Regions from separate parts of the Streptomyces sp. NPDC031497 genome, predicted to be linked through region 1. Evidence: riboswitches for the same ligand, from Rfam matches in the RefSeq annotation. Region 1 holds a riboswitch; each other region holds the start of a gene.
The links. A riboswitch is a leader RNA that binds a small molecule or an ion and turns the genes downstream of it on or off. The one in region 1 is predicted to bind cyclic di-AMP.

Region 1 (3,758 bases):
GTCCTTGTAGAACTCGGACGCGGCGACGTCGAGCGCGAGGGCGATCTGCTCACCGGGGACGTAACCGGCCTGCTTGATCGCCTCCAGGATGAGGTCGAGCGCGGCGCGGTTGGACTCCAGGTTCGGGGCGAAGCCGCCCTCGTCGCCGAGGCCGGTGGACAGGCCCTTCGACTTCAGGACCTTCTTGAGGGTGTGGTAGACCTCGGCGCCCCAGCGCAGCGCCTCGGAGAAGGACTCCGCGCCGATCGGGGCGATCATGAACTCCTGGATGTCCACGTTGGAGTCCGCGTGCGAGCCGCCGTTGAGGATGTTCATCATCGGCACCGGCAGCAGGTGCGCGTTGGGGCCGCCCAGGTAGCGGAAGAGAGGGAGGTCGCTGGCCTCGGAGGCGGCGTGGGCGACGGCGAGGGAGACGCCGAGGATGGCGTTGGCGCCGAGCGAGCCCTTGTTGTCGGTGGCGTCCAGGTCGAACATCGCCTGGTCGATCAGGCGCTGCTCGGTGGCGTCGTAGCCGACGAGCTCCGGGCCGATCTGCTCGATCACGGCGAGGACGGCCTTCTCGACGCCCTTGCCGAGGTAGCGGTTGGGGTCCCCGTCACGGAGCTCGATGGCCTCGAAGGCACCGGTGGAGGCGCCGGACGGGACGGCGGCACGACCCGTGCTGCCGTCGTCGAGGCCGACCTCGACCTCGACCGTGGGGTTGCCTCGGGAGTCCAGGATTTCCCGGGCTACGACGACGTCGATGGACGGCACGAGCATCTCCTTCTTGGGATGTGACGCTGGTTGTGCGGGCGCACGCGGACCTTGTCGGCCCTTGCTCAGCCTTGCGACTAGAGCCTAACCGTCCCGGGGCCGTCGGCCGGCACGACCGACCGACCCTTGGACACACAGACGGTACTCATTGTTCACGCGCGGAACAAAGGGGGTCCCGATGAAGAACGGAAGAAGAGCGGGTCAAGAAGAAGACCGCGAGGGGCCGCAAGGGGCCGCAAAGAGAAACCCCGCTCCGGTGCGTACGGGGGAGAACGCACCGGAGCGGGGGCCCGTGGGGGACGGGGGTGGCCCTCACGTGGTCCTCACTATGAGGACCACGGTTGTATGGGCACTGTGGTTCAGCTGGGCACCGCGTAGCACTTCGTACGACTTCGGGAGCGGCCCGTCGTCCTACTTCAGGTGCAGCTGCTGGCCCGGGTAGATGAAGTCGGCGTCGTCGACGATGTCCTTGTTCAGCTTGAACAGCGCCTGCCAGCCGCCCTTGACCTTGTGCTTCTCGGCGATCGAGCTGAGCGTGTCGCCCTTGACGACCTTGTACTCGCCGTCACCCTTCTTGACCTTCTTGCCGGTCGGGGTGGTGACGGTCTTCTTGGCGGCCGGACGCTCGGCGGAGCGGGAGGCGGCCTGCGTGTCGGTCGTACGGCCGCTGGTGCCGCTGCTCGACGAGGAGCTGGAGGAGCCGGCGCTGCTGCCGGTGTAGGCGGCGCCGGACAGGCCCGTGCCGCAGACCGGCCAGGCACCCTTGCCCTGCGCGGCGAGGACCTTCTCGGCGACGGCGATCTGCTGCGCCTTGCCGGCCTGGTTGGCCTGCGCGGCGTACTGGGTGCCGCCGTACGCGGCCCAGGTGGAGGCGGAGAACTGCAGACCGCCGTAGTAGCCGTTGCCGGTGTTGATGGCCCAGTTGCCGCCGGACTCGCACTGGGCGACGGCGTCCCACTCGGAGGCGGTGGCGGCGGAGGCGGTGCCGGAGGCCATCAGCGGTGCGGCGATGGCGACACCGGCGACACCGGCGAGCGCGGCGGCGCGGGTGGCCTTGGACGGACGACGGTGCTTGCCCTTGCCGGAAAACAGCATGGAGGATCCCCTCACCGACGCCTGCGAGGTGAGCTGTCGGGTTCGGGCCGGTTGAGTTGCCCGGCCGCACACCTCACGGTGCGCGGCTTCACCCCGAGCCGGACACGGCAGTCTCAACTACCGGTCCCGGCACTTACCTTGGGTCCCCCGCTCCTGCCTACGGCGCTTGACGCGACGACTGTTCCCGGATGGCCGCTGGCAGGACTCGGCGTTGCGACGGCCGGGGCTCGTGGTGACGAGCGGACTTGACCGTAAACAGGCGATCAGGTGAATTTCAAAGATGATCAGGGCTTCTGAGACTCATCCCACACTTTCACCAAAACGGACATATAACTGCCAAGTAGGGCGACCTGAGGGGTCAACTCCCGCTACTTTGCGTCCGTTTCGCCGCTGAGTTTCAGGGTCTGACCGGGGGCGATGTCGTTCGGGTCGGCACCGATGTCCGACTTGTTCGCCGCGTAGAGCGCGCGCCATCCGCCGTCGAGGTCAAGGGAGTCGGCGATGGAGGCGAGGGTGTCACCGTCCCGGACGGTGTAGGTGCCGGCGTCCCGGGAGGCGTGACGGCCGGAAGAAGTCACACTCTGACCGTTTGTCACACTTTCGTCCGCCGAGCCGCCCCGATGCTTGCCGCCGCTGCCACTGACGGCCCCGGTGTCGACCAGGTCCCAAGAACTGCCCGTCTGCCAGGAATTGTCCGAGTCGTCAGCTTCGGGCACGACAGGGTTCTCGCTCACCTTCGAGGCGCCGGAGCCTTCGGATCCCGACTTGTCCGCCTTGGCGGAGTCGGTGGGGGTGCCCTTACCGGAGCCGTCGCTCGCACCCGGGGACGGGGTGGCGGAGCCGGAGTCCGTGGCGCCCGAGGTGTCCGACGAGGAGTCGGACGAGCCGGAGTCCGATGAACCGGATGAATCCGATGAACCAGACGAAGAGGACGAATCCGACAGCCCGGAGGACGAGTCCGCGGAGCCGGACGTGTCGTCGGATCCGTCGAGGCCCGTGTCGACGTTCACCGAGGCGTCGTCCGAGGAGAGTCCGGCGAGCAGGGCACAGGTCCGCCAGGGCTTGGTGCCCTGGTCGGCGAGGATCTTCTCGGCGACGGCGATCTGCTGCGAACGGCTCGCCTGGTCCGGCGTGCCGGCGTACTCCTGGCCGCCGTACTCGTCCCAGTCGTCCTGGGACATCTGCAGGCCGCCGTAGTAGCCGGTGCCGGTGTCCATGCTCCAGGAGCCGCCGCTCTCGCACTCGGCCACCCTGTCCCAGGTGCTGCCGTCGGCCGCGTTGGCGCTCGCCGCGCCGAGGAGCGGGATGGCGATGGCCGAGCCGGTCACGCCGGCCGCGACGAGGAGAGCCGGAGCCTGACGGGGGCGACGGTGACGACCGTTCCCGGAGAGCATGCGGAAACCTTTCGAGCGACAGCGGTGACCGGCGCGACGGGTCCCGCTGGGGCGCCGCACTGATGGGTGAACGTATAGGCAGACGATCACTTGTCACAAGTTAATGCCGCGCAGATCACGTGAAGATCACAGACTTGAACGCCGGTCATCTTTGCCGGTGGAGGGCCGTGCGGGGCGCCGACGGAGGGCCGGGCAGCGGCCCGTGGGGGGCGGGCGTCGGTGGGGGCCGGGCAGGCACCCGTGAGGGGCTGGGCGGGTGTCGGTGGGGGGCCGGGCGGGTGTCGGTGGGGAGCCGGGCAGACGCCGGTGGGGAGCCGAGCAGACGCCGGTGGGAGCCGGGCAGACGCCGGTGGGAAGCCGGGCGGGTGTCGGTGGGCTATCGGCCGTCGGGGGTGAACTGCACGGGGAGCGTGCGCAGTCCGCGCATGATGAGGCCGCCGCGCCAGCGCAACTCGCTCTCCGGAACCGCGAGTCGCAGGTCCGGGAGACGGGTGAGGAGGGTGGCGAGGGCGGTCT
Region 2 (3,758 bases), on a different contig from region 1:
AGCCGGTGCGTTCCAGGATCGCCTCCAGGACGGTGGCCGGTCCGGCGCCGGACTCCACGACCGTACGGAGGTCCTCCATCAGGGTGTTGAACCGCTTGACCGCGTTGGTGGACCGCGCGGCCATGCCGTACGCCTCGTCCACGCGCTTGAGTGCCTGGGGGAAGCTGATCTTCTCGCGCTGGGCGAGGGCGTCGATCATCGCCTCCGCGCGGTCGCCGATACCGCGCTTGGGGACGTTGAGGATCCGGCGCAGCGGGACGGAGTCCTCGGGGTTGGCGAGGACCCGGAGGTAGGCCAGGACGTCCCGGACCTCCTTGCGCTCGTAGAAGCGGACACCGCCGACGACCTTGTAGGGCAGGCCGACACGGATGAAGATCTCCTCGAAGACACGGGACTGCGCGTTGGTGCGGTAGAAGACGGCGACATCGCCCGCCTTCGCCTTGCCCGCGTCCGTCAGACGGTCTATCTCGTCGGCGACGAACTGCGCCTCGTCGTGCTCGGTGTCGGCGACGTAGCCGGTGATCTGCGCGCCCGCGCCCGCGTTGGTCCACAGATTCTTCGGGCGGCGGGACTCGTTGCGCTCGATGACCGCGTTGGCGGCGGAGAGGATCGTCTGCGTGGAGCGGTAGTTCTGCTCCAGGAGGATCGTCGTCGCGTTCGGGTAGTCCTCCTCGAACTGGAGGATGTTGCGGATCGTCGCGCCCCGGAAGGCGTAGATCGACTGGTCGGCGTCACCGACGACGCAGAGCTCGGCGGGCGGCAGGTCCTGCTCGCCCGGCGGCACGTCCGCCTCGTGAGCGCCGGTGCCGACCAGCTCGCGCACGAGGGCGTACTGGGCGTGGTTGGTGTCCTGGTACTCGTCGACCAGGACGTGCCGGAAGCGGCGGCGATAGTGCTCGGCGACGTCCGGGAAGGCGCGCAGCAGGTTGACGGTCGTCATGATCAGGTCGTCGAAGTCGAGGGCGTTCGCCTCACGCAGCCGCGACTGGTACATGGCGTAGGCCTGGGCGAGGGTCTTCTCGAAGCCGTCGCTCGCCCGAGCGGCGAAGTCCTCCTCGTCGACCAGCTCGTTCTTGAGGTTGCTGACCTGGGCGCTGAACGACTTCGGCGGGAAGCGCTTGGGGTCGAGGTCCAGGTCGCGGCAGACCAGGGCCATCAGGCGCTTGGAGTCGGCGGCGTCGTAGATCGAGAAGGAGGAGGTGAAGCCGAGCTTCTTGCTCTCCCTGCGCAGGATCCGCACGCACGCGCTGTGGAAGGTCATCACCCACATCGCGTTCGCGCGCGGGCCGACGAGGTGCTCGACGCGCTCCTTCATCTCGCCCGCGGCCTTGTTGGTGAAGGTGATCGCGAGGATCTGCCCCGGGTGCACCTGGCGCGCGCCGAGCAGGTGCGCGATGCGGTGGGTGAGCACGCGCGTCTTGCCGGAACCGGCGCCGGCCACGATCAGCAGCGGGGACCCTGCGTGCACGACGGCGGCCCGCTGGTTCTCGTTCAGCCCCTCCAGGAGCGCGGCCGGGTCCAGGGCCGGGCGGGCGGCACCGTCGCGGTAGTAGGCGTCACGGTCCGGGGGCGCGTCGAACTGCCCGCCGAACAGATCGTCCGGAACCGGCTCCGGTACGTGCTCGTCCTCGGGCGGCGGCGGGGGTTCCTCCTCGTGGCCGCGCGGGGGCTGGAGGCTCGCCAGGAAGCTGTCGTCAAAGAGGCTGCTCATCGCTCTCCGAGTCTAGGGCGCCCCACTGACAACCGGTCCCCACCCCGGAAAGTCACCCCGGTCACCCGCCAGAATCGGCCCCTCACGGTCAGCGATCACACGCCGTGAACACGGGTGTGCCCGTCAGCCGAGAGCGCGGACCACTCGACCGCGCCGGACAAGTAACCCCATACCATCCCCGATCGACCGATCCGACCGGTCCGCAACACCAAGGTCACGAAAATGTATCGGGCATATCGCACATCAAACTTCACACAGAGCACACGAGTTGGTTAACGTGCCGGGCAGGCCGTACGACCCCCACCGGCGAACGTCGCCGGGCCGCACGGCCTCCGCCGAATCCAGGGTGCCGCCGCGCATCCGGAACCGGGGACCCACACCGAACCTTGGGGTGAATCGGTCCCGACTTCCCACTGGGGAACGGACCGTAGGGCAACCCTTCCGAACCACCGCCCGAATCCGACAGCTAACTCGGTAGGCGGAGCACGGAAGGAGTCGCCCCCGTTGGCGTCGCACCGCAAGTCGCGTCCGTCCGCAACGCGCGTAGCAGGCATACGCACCCCCGCCCTGGCCACCGCCGCCCTCACCTCCGTGGCACTGCTCTCCCAGACGGCCAACGCCGCACCCTCCGAGGACGGCAAGCCCAGCCTGGAGGAGGTCGAGAAGAAGGTCGACGCCCTCTACCGGCAGGCGGAGTCGGCGACCGAGAAGTACAACGCGGCCAAGGAGAAGACCGGCAAGCAGCGCAAGCAGGTCGACACCCTGCTCGACGACGTCGCCGAGCGCACGGACCGGCTCAACAAGGCGCGTGAGGAACTGGGGTCGTTCGCCGCGGCCCAGTACCGGACCGGGGCCAGTGCGCCCGACACGGCGACCTTCCTGCTCGCGGACAGTCCTCAGGACTACTTCGACCAGACGCAACTGATGAGCCGGCTGACCTCGCGCGAGAAGGACGCGGTCGACGACTACACCACACAGCAGTCCGCGACCATGGCGAAGCGGCAGGAGGCCGCCAAGAGCCTGGAGACGCTCACCGAGACGCAGGACGACCTCAAGACCGCCAAGTCCACCGTCCAGACGAAGCTGACCTCCGCGCGGGAGCTGCTGTCGCAGCTGACGGCCCAGGAGAAGGCACGACTGGCGGAGATCGAGCAGAAGCAGCGGGCGGCGGCGGCACGCGAGGCGGCCGAGCTCGCGCAGCAGCAGGCGGCGGCCGCGAAGCAGGAGGCGTCGCCCTCCTCGACGTCGGCCTCCAGCAGCTCCCCGTCGTCGTCCTCCGACTCCGCCTACGGGACGAAGGCCGCCAAGGCGATCGCCTTCGCCCGCGCGCAGGTCGGCAAGCCGTACGTCTGGGGCGCCACCGGGCCCGGCTCGTACGACTGCTCCGGCCTCTCCCAGGCCGCCTGGAAGGCCGCGGGCGTCTCCCTGCCGCGCACCACCTACGACCAGGTGAACGCCGGCACCACCGTCTCCCTCGCCGACGCCCAGCCCGGCGACCTGGTTTTCTTCTACGACGACGTCAGCCACGTCGGCATCTACATCGGCGACGGCATGATGATCCACGCCCCGAAGCCCGGCGCGTACGTCCGGGAGGAGTCGATCTACTACGGGGGCGAGTCGATCATCCACAGCGTGGTGCGACCGGCCTGAGAGGCGCGGGCGCGTGCCCGCCCGCATCGCGTGCCGCACGCGCGCGTGCCCCGCTCATGCGACGGGTGAGGGTTCCCTAGCATCAGGGGCATGTCCGGCATTTCACCCCTAGGCTCCTGGTGGGCGCAGCGTCCGCCGGCGGCCGGGTCCGCCGTGATGGCCACCGGCATCGTGTCGGCGGGGGCTGCATCTGGCGGGGGCGGAGACCGTGTCCCGGGTCGCGCTGGTGCTGGCCTGCGTGGCCTGGGCGGCACTGGCCACGGACTTCGTCGTACGGCTGCTGGAGGACCGTCGGCGTTGGGTGGCGGAGGCGGAGACACCGGGCGCGCTCACCGCCGTGGCGGCGACGACGGTACTGGGGACGCAGTTCTCGGCGCTCGGCGGGCAGACCCTCGCC
Region 3 (3,758 bases), on a different contig from region 1:
GGCGTAGGCGGCGGGATAGACGGTCTCCGCGGCGGCCGGGGGCGCGCCGGCGTAGGCGGCGGTCGCGGCCGGCGCCATACCCGGGAAGAAACCGGTGTCGATCGGGCCCGAGACGGGCGCGGCGGCCATGGCGGGTGCGGCGGTCGGGAAGGCGCCGGTGTTGGCGGGGGCCGCGGTCGGGAACGCGCCCGTGTTCGTGGGTGTCGCGGTCGGGAACGCGCCCGTGTCGTCCGGCATCGGGAACGTGCCGGTGGCGCCCGGAGTCATGACCCGGAAGGAACCGGTGTCGCCGGGGCTCGCGGGCGGCACGGCACCCACGTCCATGGCGGTCACGGCCGGGAAGGCGCCGGTGGCGCCCGGGGTCATGATGCGGAAGCCACCCGTGTCCGCCGGGGACATGGGCTGGGCGGCGCCCGGGGTCATGACGCGGAAGGAGCCGGTGTCCGTCGCGGGCACCGCCGGGATGGCGCCCGTGTCCGTCACGGTCATCGCCGGGAAGGCGCCCGTACCGGTCAGGGCGTCGGTCTGGAAGGCGCCGGTGTCGCCGTACTGGCCGGGCATGCCGGCGGGGGCCGGCCACTGCTGCGCCGGGACATGCGCCTCGGGCGTGGGCCAGGGGGCCTGGACGGCCGGGGCCGGCTGCGGGGCCGGCGCGGCCGGTTCGAGCGCCGCGATCGCGCGCTGCCCGGTGCGCCGGGACAGCACCTCGCGCGCCTTGGCGATCTTCAGCTGGCTCTTGGTCTTGGACGTGCCCGGGGTGGCACGCTGCGGCGCGGCGGGGGGCAGCGCCTTGGGCGCGCTCGACGAGCCCGGGGGCAGCGCCGCGGGGGACCCGGCCGTCAGTTCCAGCTTTGGACGCTCCGGCAGTTCACGGACGACCTCGATGTCGCTGTTCGCGGACGGCCCCGCGGTCAGCTCCGGCCGGGACGGCCCGGAGTCCTCCAACTGGCCCAGCAGGTCGGCGGCCATGGCGCTGACGGGCCGCCGCGGGCCGGGCCGGGTGGGCTGCCGGTCGGAGGGCAGCGCCGCCGGGACACTCGGCCCCAGTCGCGATCGCGCGCCGTCGAACCACTCCCGGGCGATGCTCTCGAGGCCCGGGTCGTCACGCCGGGGCCGCTTGAACAGCGGGACACCGCGGGACCGCGAGCCCCCGTTCATCGCACGTGTGGCGTTGTAGTTCCCGGTGGCGTTCTCGGCCTGGTCGTAGAGGCTGTCGATCCGCTGTCGAACCTCGTCACGGCTCTCGGGCGCCATGGGGGTCGTGCTCCTTCCGTGCTCCGCCTACCGAGTTAGCTGTCGGGTTCGGGCGGGTCGATCCGGAAGGCATGCCCTACGGTCCTTGCCCCTAAGGGCAGTTGACCGATTCACCCCAGTGGTTCGGTTGGGTCCCCGGCTCCGGAACGCCCCGTTGGGCACCGGATTAGGCGGAGGCCGCGCGGCCCGACGGGATTCGCCGGGGGGAGCCGAGCGGCTTGCCCGTCAACTTAGCCAACTTGTGTCACTCGTGTGAAGGTTGAAGTGCGTAATGTCCGATACGTAATTGTGATGTTCGTCGTAGCGTTCGAGATCCGGCCGTGCGGGACGGTATTTCGCCCGCACCCCGATCGCCGTCGCGCGGCCGTCGCAGCGGTGCCGTCGGCTGCCCGAGGAGTTCGCTTCCTGTGAGGTCACCGTGAATTTCCGGGACAGTTGAACACAGTGGCGCCACGCCGCGTATAGGGCGAGGGATTTCCATGTCCGGCCGACCACGACACGCAGGGGAACGACCTTGAGACCCAACAGGCGCAGACGCCCGACCGGCGCACAACGCGCGACCTTCGCAGCGGTCGCTCTGATGCTCGGCGGCGGAACACTGGTCGCGGTGAACGTCTACGCCTCGGCGACCGAATCGGACCAGTCCGGGCAGACCGCCACCGCCCAGGTGCTGTCCGCGCCCACCGTCTACTGCCCCGACGTCGGCAGTCGGCTGACGGACGTGCCCGACGCGGCCCGGGCCGACGTGGACGGTGAACTCGCCCAGCTGGACCAGCAGATCGCGGCCGCCTATCAGCAGCTCAAGGAGTCGGCCGCGGCGATCCAGCAGAACCCCGGCCTCGCCGACCAGACGATCCTGGATCCGCTGAAGGAGAAGCGGTCCGAATCCCTCCAGCGCATCGCCGACGCCATCGGCCGCGAGGGCGACCGCCCCCAGGGCCTCGACGACCTCGCCGCCTGCACCCTGCGCTCCTCGGACCAGGGCGCCGGGCAGTCGGCGTCACCGCAGGACGGCGCCACACCGAGCCAGAGCGCCAGTGCGAGCGCCGGCGCCAGTGCGAGTGCCGGCGCGGGTGCCGGGATCGGCGGCCAGGGCGGCAACGGCCCCGTCGCCGCCGACTACGCCGACATCACCACCGTCCAGCCCAATGTCGCGACCCCGGCCGAGCAACCCGGCGGCTCCACCGGCACCTTCGCCTCCAGTTGCGGTGTCAACGCGAACGGCCTGTTCAACTCGGACAACGTGATCGTCGCGCCCGGTGTCTCCAACGGCGCCCACCACTTCCACGACTACATCGGCAACCAGTCCAACAACGCCTTCGCCAGCGACGACGACCTCGCCAACGCCGACACCAGCTGCGCGGATCAGGGCGACAAGTCCACGTACTACTGGCCCGTGCTGCGGCTGCAGAACGGCAAGCAGGAGCGGGACGCCGACAAGCCGGGCGGCGGCACCGAGGGCAACGCCGGGCAGATCGTCACGGCGAAGCAGGTCACGCTGACCTTCGAGGGCAACCCGACCTCCAAGGTCACCGAGATGCCGCGGCTGCTGCGCATCATCACCGGTGACGCCAAGGCCTTCGTCAACGGCCCGGCCAACGCCAACGCCTCCTGGAGCTGCACCGGTTTCGAGGACCGGCAGCTCAAGGACAAGTACCCGCTCTGCCCCTCGGGCAGTGACGTCGTACGCACGTTCAAGTTCCAGAGCTGCTGGGACGGCCGGAACATCGACAGCGCCAACCACCGCACCCATGTGGCGTTCGCCGCGGCCGACGGCAGCTGCCCCGCCGGTTTCCAGGCGATCCCGCAGCTGGTGCAGCGCATCGTCTACGACGTCGACGCACCGAGCCTCCAGGACGGCGGCCGTACCGTCCCGCTGTTCTCGGTGGACTCGTTCCCCGAGCAGCTGCACAAGCCCGTCACCGACCACGGCGACTTCATCAACGTCTTCGACGAGGGCCTGATGCGGAAGATGGTCGACTGCATCAACTCCGGCCGTACCTGCGGGGCGGGGGCCGACGAGCAGCCGCCGTCGCAGAGCGCCGAACCCGACCCGTCCGAGTCGGCGAGCCCGGAGAACCCGCCGTCCGAGTCGGCGAGCCCGGTCACCGAGCCGAGCGAGACGGCGACCCAGGCCGACCCGCCGGCCGAGACCGAGAGCGCCCAGCCCTCCGAGCCGCCGGCCGAGCCGTCCGCCACGAAGACCGCGGGCGGCAACACCGGTCTGCCGCAGGTCTACACGAGCGCCTCGCCCAAGAAGTCGTCGGGCACGGGGGGCGGTGTCATCAGCCGGCCGACCGAGCGGCCCGAGACCCAGACCCCGGCCGGCACGGCGACCGGCACGGCGACCGAGGCCGGTGCCGCTCCGGCGGGCCAGGAGAACCCGTCCACCGCACCCCAGACCGAGCCGCAGGCCGTCCAGGGTGATCTCGCCGAGACCGGCGCCCACCTGTGGCCGGCTCTCTTCGGCGGACTGCTGCTGGCCGCCGGGTTCGTGCTGCTGT
Region 4 (3,758 bases), on a different contig from region 1:
CCCCGGAGACGGTCGAGGACGCCGACGTACCCGAGGACCCCGAGGCCGAGGCCACGGTCGAGGCCGCCACCGCCGAGCACGACGACGAGGAGACGGCCAAGTGACCGAGCTCGCCACCATGGAATTCCACCCCCAGCCCCGAGCGGGCGAGGCCCGGCCCTGGGCCTTCCCGGCACCCGAGCGCGGCACCCTGGACAACGGCCTGACCGTGCTGCGCTGCCACCGCCCCGGCCAGCAGGTCGTCGCCGTCGAGGTGCTCCTGGACGCGCCCCTGGACGCCGAGCCGGCCGGCCTGGACGGCGTCGCCACGATCATGGCGCGCGCCTTCTCCGAGGGCACCGACAAGCACTCCGCCGAGGATTACGCCGCCGAGCTGGAGCGGGCCGGCGCCACCCTCGACGCACACGCCGACCACCCCGGCGTCCGGCTCAGCCTGGAGGTCCCCGCCTCCCGCCTGGGCAAGGGGCTCGGGCTGCTCTCCGACGCGCTGAGGGCACCCGCTTTCGCCGACAGCGAGGTCGAGCGGCTGGTCCGCAACCGCCTCGACGAGATCCCGCACGAGCTGGCCAACCCCAGCCGCCGGGCCGCCAAGCAGCTCTACAAGGAACTGTTCCCGTCGACCGCGCGGATGTCCCGGCCGCGCCAGGGCACCGAGGACACCGTAGAGAAGATCGACGCGGCCGCCGTACGCGCGTTCTACGACCGGCACGTGCGGCCGGCCACCGCCACCGCGGTCGTCGTCGGCGACCTGACCGGCATCGACCTGGACGAGCTGCTCGGCGAGACGCTGGGTGCCTGGCGCGGCTCCACCGCCCAGCCCCGGCCGGTGCCCGCGGTCTCCGCCGACGACACCGGCCGTGTCGTCATCGTGGACCGCCCCGGAGCCGTCCAGACGCAGCTGCTCATCGGCCGCGTCGGCGCCGACCGGCACGACCGCGTCTGGCCCGCCCAGGTGCTCGGCACCTACTGCCTGGGCGGCACCCTCACCTCGCGCCTGGACCGTGTCCTGCGCGAGGAGAAGGGCTACACGTACGGTGTCCGCGCCTTCGGGCAGGTCCTGCGGTCCGCCCCCGACGGCTCAGGCGCCTCGCTGCTCGCCATCAGCGGTTCCGTGGACACCCCGAACACCGGCCCGGCACTCCAGGACCTGTGGACGGTGCTGCGCACCCTCGCCTCCGGGGGCCTCACGGACGCCGAGCGCGATGTCGCCGTGCAGAACCTCGTCGGCGTGGCACCGCTCAAGTACGAGACGGCGGCGGCCGTCGCCGGCACCCTGGCCGACCAGGTCGAGCAGCATCTGCCCGACGACTTCCAGGCCACGCTCTACCGGCAACTGGCCGCCACCGGCACCGTGGAGGCCACCGCGGCGGTCGTGAACGCCTTCCCGGTCGACCACCTGGTGACCGTCCTGGTCGGCGACGCGGCGCAGATCCAGGAGCCCGTCGAGGCCCTCGGTATCGGCGAAGTGACGGTCGTCGCCGCGGAGTAAGCCTCGCGCGGCGAGCGGCGAAGCAAGCGGCGCGGCCGGACGAGCGGCACGCGCGTGAAGCGGCCCTGGTGACTGTTGCGTCACCAGGGCTGCCGAATGTCCGAATTAGGGCGGAGGTTGCCTGTCTGCCCTGTGGGATGCGCGACAAAAGCCGTGATCCGTTTGAGCATTGCTCAGGCGTCCTCGTAGGTTCTTCCGGACTGTTCGTCAGGCAGTGCGCCGCGCCCGCGGCACCGGACAGTCATCGCCGAGTCCCCGTACGGCGCGAGCCAGGGGAGCCGGGGACCCACGCAGTCCCTGGGGTGAATCGGGCGCCCGCGCGAGCCGCGAGGGGGCCCGTAGGAGACCTTCCTGCTCCGAACCCGTCAGCTAACCCGGTAGGCGAGAGGGAAGGAAAGGACCAACCTCTACATGGCGTTCATGTGCGCCTCCGGGAAGCACCGTCGTCCCGGTCGGGTCAAGCGCACCACCGCGCAGGCCGCCGGCATCGCGGCCCTCACCACCACGGGTGTCATCGGCACCGTCTCGGCCGCCCCGGCGCTCGCCGCCGAGAACTCCGTCGAGCAGACCGGCCTCACCCCGGTCATCACCGTCAGCGACTCGGTCGCCGACCAGATCGACGCCCAGGCCGCCGCGCAGACGGCCGCCGCCGAGCGCAAGGCGGCCGAGGAGGCCGCACGCAAGAAGGCCGCCGAGAAGGCCAAGAAGGAGCGCGAGGCCGAGGCTCGTGCCGCGCGGGAGGCGGAGCGCAAGCGCCTCAACGCCTTCGTCGCGCCGATCTCCGGCTCGTACGTCTCCACCGGCTACAAGACCGGCGGCTCCCTGTGGTCCTCCGGCGCCCACACCGGCATCGACTTCCACGCCGCCACCGGCACGGTGGTGCACGCCGTCGGCACCGGCACGGTCGTCTCCACCGGCTGGGGCGGGTCCTACGGCAACCAGATCGTCATCAAGATGGCCGACGGCATGTACACCCAGTACGGTCACCTGTCGTCGATCGGCGTCTCGGTTGGCCAGAAGGTCACCCCGGGCCAGCAGATCGGCCTCTCCGGCGCTACCGGCAACGTGACCGGCCCCCACCTCCACTTCGAGGCCCGTACGACCCCTGAGTACGGCTCGGACGTCGACCCGGTCGCCTACCTCCGCAAGCACGGCGTGAACGTCTGACCCGAGCACATGGCGACGGCCCTGTGACGTCGCACGGCGAGAGTCCCGAAGCCCCGGCCCCGAGCCGGGGCTTTCGCCGTTTTCGTGACCCCGGTGTCCAAAAAATATGCATGGATTCAGGGCCGCCGTCGGAAATTCCCGCCCATTGCAATAGAGTCACGGAACGGACGCCACTCGGCGGCGTTTCACGGGGATTAAGGCGGAGGTCGGACATGCGTATTCCGGCGCACTCGGTATGCACGGCGATCCGGGACGACATCGTCGCGGGTGTCTACGAGCGCGGCAGCCGGCTCACCGAGGAACTCCTGGCCCGTCGCTACGGCGTCTCGCGCGTCCCCGTCCGCGAGGCCCTGCGCACCCTGGAGGCCGAGGGCTTCGTGGTGACGCGCCGGCACGCGGGCGCGTGCGTCGCGGAACCGACCGAGCAGGAGGCCGCCGACCTGCTGGAGATGCGCCTGCTCCTGGAGCCGCTCGGCGCATCCCGGGCCGCCCAGCGCCGTACCGAGGCCCACCTCAAGGTGCTGCGCGGACTCGTCAGGCTGGGCCAGGAACGGGCCCGCAGGGGCGGCAGCGAGGACCTGCGCTCCCTGGGCGGCTGGTTCCACGAGACGCTCGCCCAGGCCACCGGCAGCCACGCCCTGACCTCGACACTCACCCAGCTGCGGCACAAGATCGCCTGGATGTACGCCGTCGACGCGCCCGCCAACCCCGTGGAGTCCTGGGCCGAGCACGGCGCCATCGTGGACGCGGTGACGCGCGGCGACAGCGAACGCGCGCGGGCGATCACCGCGCTGCACACCGAGCGGTCCGCGGTCTCCCACCGGCTGCGCTTTTCCGGCGGCACGGACCGGGCGAACGGTGTGAGGACTTCGCAACATCCCGTAAACATGTCGGGCCTGCGGCATTAACACGGGCGCCGTATACAAAGAGGGGTTATTCGGTGGAGCGCTATTTCCGTTGCCCTCTGTCGGTCTCCATCGCCCATATTTCGCGCGCGCCCAGAATTTCCGGTGGCGCGTCATCGGCGTGCCCGATGGGGAATTAACTATGCCCGGCGCAAAGTCCGGTCCCGTATAAAGGGTGGCTCTTCGAGAAGACCGGC

Region 2: linked by a shared signal. The riboswitch ahead of ACZ5K7_RS14070 (C40 family peptidase) and the one ahead of ACZ5K7_RS08830 (transglycosylase family protein) in region 1 are both predicted to bind cyclic di-AMP.
Region 3: linked by a shared signal. The riboswitch ahead of ACZ5K7_RS18085 (C40 family peptidase) and the one ahead of ACZ5K7_RS08830 (transglycosylase family protein) in region 1 are both predicted to bind cyclic di-AMP.
Region 4: linked by a shared signal. The riboswitch ahead of ACZ5K7_RS39300 (M23 family metallopeptidase) and the one ahead of ACZ5K7_RS08830 (transglycosylase family protein) in region 1 are both predicted to bind cyclic di-AMP.

Annotation. Positions count from the first base shown of each region.
Region 1 is NZ_JBVIKO010000004.1:23,705-27,462, forward strand. It holds gene eno (phosphopyruvate hydratase) at 1-759, opposite strand, end outside; gene ACZ5K7_RS08830 (transglycosylase family protein) at 1,165-1,848, opposite strand; cyclic di-AMP (ydaO/yuaA leader) riboswitch at 1,852-2,023, opposite strand; gene ACZ5K7_RS08835 (transglycosylase family protein) at 2,217-3,242, opposite strand; gene ACZ5K7_RS08840 (cytochrome P450 family protein) at 3,619-3,758, opposite strand, start outside.
Region 2 is NZ_JBVIKO010000006.1:53,188-56,945, reverse strand. It holds gene pcrA (DNA helicase PcrA) at 1-1,711, opposite strand, end outside; cyclic di-AMP (ydaO/yuaA leader) riboswitch at 2,035-2,207, shown strand; gene ACZ5K7_RS14070 (C40 family peptidase) at 2,216-3,361, shown strand; partial or broken gene ACZ5K7_RS14065 (tellurite resistance/C4-dicarboxylate transporter family protein) at 3,452-3,758, shown strand, end outside.
Region 3 is NZ_JBVIKO010000008.1:178-3,935, reverse strand. It holds gene ACZ5K7_RS18085 (C40 family peptidase) at 1-1,254, opposite strand, end outside; cyclic di-AMP (ydaO/yuaA leader) riboswitch at 1,263-1,437, opposite strand; gene ACZ5K7_RS18080 (DUF1996 domain-containing protein) at 1,835-3,758, shown strand, end outside.
Region 4 is NZ_JBVIKO010000027.1:135,272-139,029, forward strand. It holds gene ACZ5K7_RS39290 (M16 family metallopeptidase) at 1-104, shown strand, start outside; gene ACZ5K7_RS39295 (M16 family metallopeptidase) at 101-1,489, shown strand; cyclic di-AMP (ydaO/yuaA leader) riboswitch at 1,725-1,888, shown strand; gene ACZ5K7_RS39300 (M23 family metallopeptidase) at 1,901-2,656, shown strand; gene ACZ5K7_RS39305 (GntR family transcriptional regulator) at 2,869-3,564, shown strand.